2 regions of the Mesorhizobium sp. B3-1-7 genome follow, and region 1 is predicted to be linked to the other one. Evidence: predicted binding sites of a transcription regulator. Region 1 holds the regulator's gene; the other holds the start of a gene.

Region 1 (3,411 bases):
CCGACAGGCCATGGCATCATCATCACAAGGCCGCGATGACTGGGAGGACGTGCGAGACGATGTCGGTCGGAATCCGTCACGACGATTTGCGCCGGCGCAACCGCGCCATGGTGATTTCGGCCGTGCGCCGCGCCGGCCAGCCCTCGCGCACGGAGATTGCTGCCACCACCGGGCTCAGCCACTCGACCATTTCGGCGATCTCCGCCGATCTGATCCAGGAAGGCATTCTCACCGAAAGCAAGGCCAGCGAGCCGACGGCGTTGAAACGCGGCCGGCCGCAGATCGGTCTGGCGCTGAACCCCGAAGCCGCCGCGGTGCTGACCGTGGTGCTGTCGCTGAACTTCCTGTCGGTCGCCGTGATCGATTATGCCGGCCAGGTGGTTGCCGAGGAGCAGCAGCGCCTCGACACGCTCGTCATGCCCCGCGACGAGCTGATCGGCGAATGCATGGCGATCGTGCGGCGCCGGCTGCGGGATCCCGACCTCGACGTGGGCAGCGTCGCCCGCATCGCCATGGGCATTCAGGGCATCACCGATTCCCATTCACGCGCCATGCTGTGGTCGCCGATCACGCCGCTGACCGACATCCCTTTCGCCGACCTCCTCGAAAGGGAATTCGGTATTCCCGCCACCATGGAGAACGACTGCAACATGATGGCGGTGGCGCTGCAATGGCGCGATCCCGAGCGCTATCGCGACGACTTCATCGCCATCCTGCTCTCGCACGGTATCGGCATGGGCCTGGTGCTGAAGGGCGCGCTGTTCAGCGGCACGCATTCCTCCGGCGGCGAGTTCGGCCATATGATCCATCGTCCGGGCGGCGCGCTTTGCCGCTGCGGCCGCCGCGGCTGCGTCGAGGCCTATGCCGGCAATTACGCGATCTGGCGCAGCGCCATGGGAATAAGCGAGGATGCCACGCCGACCGACGTCGGCGACGCCGATATGCGCGCGCTGGCCGCAAAAGCCCGGCAGGAGGACGGACCCGAGCGGGAGGCTTATCGCCGGGCCGGCGAAGCACTCGGTTTCGGCCTCGGCAGCCTGTTCGCCCTTATCGACCCGGCGCCTGTCGCCATGGTCGGCGTAAGCGCGGCCGCCTTCGACCTGATCGAGCCGGCGCTGCGAGAGGCGATCGCCCAGACCGCCGGCGGCCAGCACTCGGAATCGATCTCCTTCGACACCGAGCCGAACGAACTGCCGCTTATCCGCGAAGGCTGCGCCATGCGCGCGCTGACCTTCGTCGATCAGGAGATTTTCGCGCCGGGGGTGCAGGCCAGAGCGGGGGCCGGGAAGAACGTGGCCTAAGCGAACATGGCGCTGAAGCCGCGAATCGCACCAACGTTGGAGATTGGCCGAAGCCACCGCGACTTCGTCATTCCAGGGCGGAGCAGGGAGCGAAGCGACGCGCGCAGACCCTGGAATCCATGCCGTTACCTCGATCGTAGGGTGCAGCGGTGCAGAGTTCTGCGCCATAGCGGCGCGTGGAAGTCACGGCATGGATCCTCGGGTCTGCGCTGCGTCGCTACGCTCCTTGCTCCGCCCGTGGATGACGAAGCACAAACGTCTCGGCTACCCACCAACGTGGTTGTTGGAAGCGCCTGACCCGTCAGGGCCCTCGGGACCTAATCCTCCCTGATCGCGTACCCCGCCCCGCGGATGGTGCGGATGACGTCTGGCATCCGGCCGTTGTTGACCGCCTTGCGCAGGCGCCCGACATGGACGTCCACGGTGCGCTCGTCGATATAGATCGTCTCGCCCCAGACATTGTCGAGCAGCTGGCTGCGCGAGAACACGCGGCCGGGATGACGCATCATGAATTCGAGCAGGCGGAACTCGGTCGGGCCGAGCCTGATCTCGCTCTTCTTGCGGTAGACCCGGTGCGATTCGCGGTCGAGCACGATGTCGCCGACCTTGAGCACGCTGGACAGCACCTCCGGCTTGGCGCGGCGCAGCAGCGCCTTGACGCGCGCCATGAACTCCGGCGTCGAGAATGGCTTGACCAGATAGTCGTCGGCGCCGGTCGAGAGGCCGCGCACGCGGTCGCTTTCCTCGCCGCGCGCCGTCAGCATGATGATCGGCAGCCGCTCGGTCTCGGGCCGCATCCTGAGACGCCGGCAGAGCTCGATGCCGGAAACCGCCGGCACCATCCAGTCGAGCACGAGCAGGTCGGGAACGTTTTCCTGAAGGCGGATTTCGGCCTCGTCGCCGCGGGTCACCACTTCGACCTGGTAACCCTCGGATTCGAGATTGTAGCGGAGCAGCACCCCCAGCGGCTCCTCGTCCTCCACCACCATGATGCGTGGCGCGATCATTGGGGTAACCTTTTCGTCAGGCCGCCGGCGCCGACATTGCGGTCTCGTCCTGCTTCGGACGATTGGCGGGCAATTGCGTGCCGGTCAGCACATAATAGGCGTTCTCGGCGATGTTGGTCACATGGTCGCCGATGCGCTCGAGGTTCTTGGCGCAGAACAGAAGATGCGTGCAAGCGGTGATGTTGCGCGGGTCTTCCATCATGTAGGTCAACAGCTCGCGGAAGACGGACGTGTATTTGACGTCGATGCGCTCGTCGTCGTTGCGAAGCTTGGCCAGCACCGTGGCATCGCCCACCATATATTCCTGGATCACGGCCTGCACCTGGATCAGCACCAGCTGCGCCATCGAATCGATCGAATGCGTGAGGTCGCGCGGCGCGGCGCTGACGCCGACCGAGCCGACACGCTTGGCGATGTTCTTGGCGAGATCGCCGATGCGTTCGAGGTCGCCCGCCATGCGGATCGAGCCGACCACGTTGCGCAGGTCGTCCGCCATCGGCTGCCGCTTGGCGATCAGCGTGATGGCGCGGTCGTCGAGCTCGCGCTGACGAGCGTCCATGATGGCGTCGTCGGAGACGACGCGCTGCGCCAGCGCATTGTCGGTCTCGAGCAGCGCCCTCGTCGCACCGCCGACCATGGAGCTGGCGAGATCGCCCATGTCGTTGATGAGCCGGCTGATCTGCCTGAGATCCTCGTCGAAGGAGGCGACGGTATGTTCGGCCATGATGATGTCCTCGTATGAACTCAGCCGAAGCGGCCGGTTATGTAGTCCTGCGTGCGCTTCTCGCGAGGCGAGGTGAAGATCTTCTCGGTCCGGTCGAACTCCACCAGCTCGCCCAGATACATGAACGCCGTCTGCCGCGACACACGCGCCGCCTGCTGCATGTTGTGGGTGACGATGACGATCGTGTAGTCGGCCTGCAACTCGTCGATCAGTTCCTCGATCTTGGCGGTCGACAGCGGATCGAGCGCCGAGGCCGGCTCGTCGAGCAGGATGACCTCGGGCTTCACCGCCACGGTGCGGGCGATGCACAGGCGCTGCTGCTGGCCGCCCGAGAGGCTGAGGCCGCTGGCGTTGAGCTTGTCCTTGACCTCGGTCCACA
Region 2 (3,411 bases), on a different contig from region 1:
CCTTGCGGATCACCGCGGGTTCCGGCATGCGGATCGACGTCACCAGCTTGCCCGGATCGAAATTCCAGTCGGGCTCGGCCGTCGCCTGGATCGCGGCGCCGCCGAGCGGCAGTCGCCGGCCAGTGTCGGCGATGCGCTTGCGCACCGTGTCCGACTGCAGATAGGCGAGCAGGTCGGCGAAGAACTTTTCGACATCGGCGCCGCGCCCGTGATCGATGAAGCCGAGCGGGGAATCGCCGACCGCGACGCCATCGGCCGGATAGACCGCGTAGAGCGGCTCGTCGCCCATTTGCTTCAGCCTGTCGTTGGTCTCTTTCAGCGTCGCCTCGTAATTCCACATCGCGTCATAGAGCGTGCCCTTGCGCGCGGAATCGACATAGAGGTCGGCCAGCCAGCCTGAAGACCCGGAAGAGCGCTCGACACCCTGCAACAGGGCGCCGACCGTGTCGTGCACGGAGAGGTTGTCGAGGTCGCCGGGCTGGATCACCTCCTTGCCGCCGAGCGCGCTGGAGAGCATCGCCAGATAGGCGCTGGCGCCGGAGTTGGACTGCGTGGCCGAGGTCATCAGGAATTTGAGCTTGCCGTCCTTCACCGCGGCAAGGATGTCTTTCATGTAGACTTGCCTGCCGATCCAGCCGAGTTCGGCGGCCTTGGATTTGCGCACGCCGAGGATGACCGGCATCTGCGCGATCGAGGTGAGGTTGCGTACCTTGCGGCCGGTATCGAACAGGTCGACCCAGACGCTCGACGCCGGCCAGACCGCGTCCTGATCGAGCCCGCTGGCCTTCTGCAGGCCGAGACCGATATCGAGCGAGCCTTGGTAGGAGATGGTGCAGGTCGCGCCCTGCTTGGCGCAGAACTCCTGCACGATCGGCTCCAGCACCGTGTTCTCCGAACCGGAGACGATCGAGAATTTGACGTTGCCCGAATTGCAGGCCGCCAGCAGCAGCGCGGCCGCCGACGCCAGAACGGACGAAAGCTTCATTGGCATCGAGGCCCCGTCAGCCCTGGGTGAGCGCTTTCTTGAGGTCGGCGGTCATCTGGTCCATCTCCTTTTCGGCGTCGGCCCGCTTTTGCCGGCCTTGCTCCTGGACCTTGAGCACACCTTGCACCGTGTCGATCAGGTCGCGGTTGGCCTGCGCCAGCGTCTCGACATCGACGATGCCGCGCTGCGCCTGCTCCTCGATGGAGATGGCCTGATCCTTCATCATCTTCGATGTCTGGCGGATCATCTCGTTGGTGGCGTCCGTCACCGTCTTTTGCAGCTCCAGCGCCGACTTCTGGTTGGTCAACCCAAGCAGGATGACCATCTTCTGTTTCCAAGCTGGCACGGTCAGCACCGAGGTGGCCTGCAGGTTCTCGATCAGCGTCTCGTCGCCCGACTGCACAATGCGGATCTGCGGCAATTGCTGGATGCCGAGCTGGCGCGCCTGCACCAGATAGAAGATGCGCTTTTCCAGCCGGTCGAGCGCCTGCACGGCGTCCTGGTAGGTTTGCGCCTCCAGGGAGCCGGCGGTGTCGGCGCTCTTCGCCTCCGCCGCGGCCTTCAGCTTCGGCAGTTCGTCGGCGCGGTAGTTGTCGACGAATTTCTTGCCGGCCTGCACATAGGCGTCGAGATTGAGGATGGAGTCCTTGGTCTGCTCGTGCAGGTCGTCGAGCACGGCGATGTCGCGCCTGAGCGTGTCCTTATGACGGTCGAGCTCAAGGCCGATACGGTCGATCTGACCGGCGACGTCCTCGTACTTTTCCTTGAAGCGCTCGAGCCGTGCCTTGAACGAGGAGAACAAATTGCTCAAGAACCCTTCGTCCTTCAGCGAAGCCGGATCGAGGTTCCTGGCCTTCATGATGATGTCGGTAAGCAATGTGCCGGTGTCGCCGAGATCGCGGTTGCGGATCTGCGACAGAATCTTGTCGGCATAGTCGCTGACCGCTTGCTGGGCGCGGTCGCCGAAGACCGAAATCGCCGCTCGGTCGCGAATATCGATGCCGCCTTCGATCCTGGCGACCTCGCCCGGGCTGGCGGCAATGGCGGGCAACTTCGAAGTGTCGTCGAGCAGAGTGATGCTGTTCTCGTCGGCCATTGAGACCTCCCCCTCGGTGAACAGTATCTCGATAGACAGTGTGTGACAGACATATGACAATGGCCGGGCGTGGCGCTTGGGCCGTGAAATAGATTACATTTCCGCGCCTATGCGGAGGGACCCCTCGCTTCTGCAGCCGGCGCCGCCAGCCATTGCCGCACGATCGCGGCGTCCGCATCGCCGAATTCATGGCCCGAGGCGACGATGCGCGCGTCGACCTCGACGCGGCGCTCGCTGAACAGCGTGACCAGGGCAGGAGCGAACAAACCGTAGGTCTGGTCGGCGGCGCCGGCGACGATCAGCACCCGTGTGCCGCTAAGATCTGACGTTGGAGGATTGTCGAGCACCGGCATCGCCCTCAACAGCGCCGCCTGCTTGACCAGGCCGGGATGGAGCAGCATCAGGCTGGAGACGACATTGGCGCCGTTCGAATAGCCAAGGAAGGTCGCGCGTTGCAGGTCGAGCCCATGCTCCCTCGCGGCTTCCGTCGCGAACTTGGCATAGGCGGCCGTCTCGGCACGGATGGAGGTTTGCTCGAAACTGGTCGGCGTGATTCGCTCGAACCAGCGAAATCCGTCCTCCTGCCGAATGCGGCCGCGCGCCGCGACGATCACTGAACGCGGCGCGATCTGCATCGCCAGCGGCAGCATCGTCGTCTCGTCCACGCCTGACCCGTGCAGCACGAAGAGGCAGTCGCCGCTGGCGTTTGCCGGCGTCAACAGACGGTAGGGAAATGTCAGATTCTCGCGCAGGATGCTGTTTTCGTCGCTATATTCGAACACGCTCACATCCATTTGATTCCATGAGAGATTCGTTGATTTGCCGGCTTCAAAACGGAATATTTTCGCGCTCCGCGAAAGTTGATTGAACCAGGCGCAATTCAGGCCGTTTTTCCGCCGATACACTCCCCTGGGAGGAATCGAAGCGGTGCGCCCCGGGGGTCGCATTGCTGGCTATGAACAACCAGCTTTGAGGCCTTTTGTCGATGACCACCCCTGTTTCCAACGATCGCGACAAGCGTATCGTCGAGCGCGATACGCGGATCGACGTGCTGCGCGCACTCGCGCTGCTCACCATTTTCGTCGACCATGTGCCTGGCACGGTCTTCGAAAATTGGACCTATAAGAATTTCGGGTTTTCCGATGCGGCGGAGGCCTTCGTGCTGATTTCCGGCATCTCGGTGGCGCTGGCCTATGGCACGAAGTTCAAGCCGGGCGGCCGATTGCTCGCGACCTTGAAGATGTGGCGGCGCGCTGGCGTGCTCTACATCTCCCACATCGTCATCACGATGGTGGTGATCGCGCTGTTTTGCGCCGCCGCGCTGTTCGCG

Evidence for each region. The regulator PhoB, encoded in region 1, activates phosphate uptake and scavenging genes when phosphate is short. The targets are predictions, from matches to a motif close to TGTCATNNANCTGTCAT.
Region 2: the regulator PhoB is predicted to act here: its motif matches at 2,124-2,140, upstream of FJ417_RS24780 (toxic anion resistance protein).

Annotation. Positions count from the first base shown of each region.
Region 1 is NZ_VFTL01000021.1:32,190-35,600, reverse strand. Features, by position in the region: gene FJ417_RS18275 (ROK family protein) at 60-1,301, shown strand; gene phoB (phosphate regulon transcriptional regulator PhoB) at 1,619-2,308, opposite strand; gene phoU (phosphate signaling complex protein PhoU) at 2,325-3,032, opposite strand; gene pstB (phosphate ABC transporter ATP-binding protein PstB) at 3,053-3,411, opposite strand, start outside.
Region 2 is NZ_VFTL01000033.1:37,613-41,023, forward strand. Features, by position in the region: gene FJ417_RS24775 (substrate-binding domain-containing protein) at 1-991, opposite strand, end outside; gene FJ417_RS24780 (toxic anion resistance protein) at 1,002-2,081, opposite strand; gene FJ417_RS24785 (alpha/beta hydrolase) at 2,189-2,863, opposite strand; gene opgC (OpgC domain-containing protein) at 3,067-3,411, shown strand, end outside.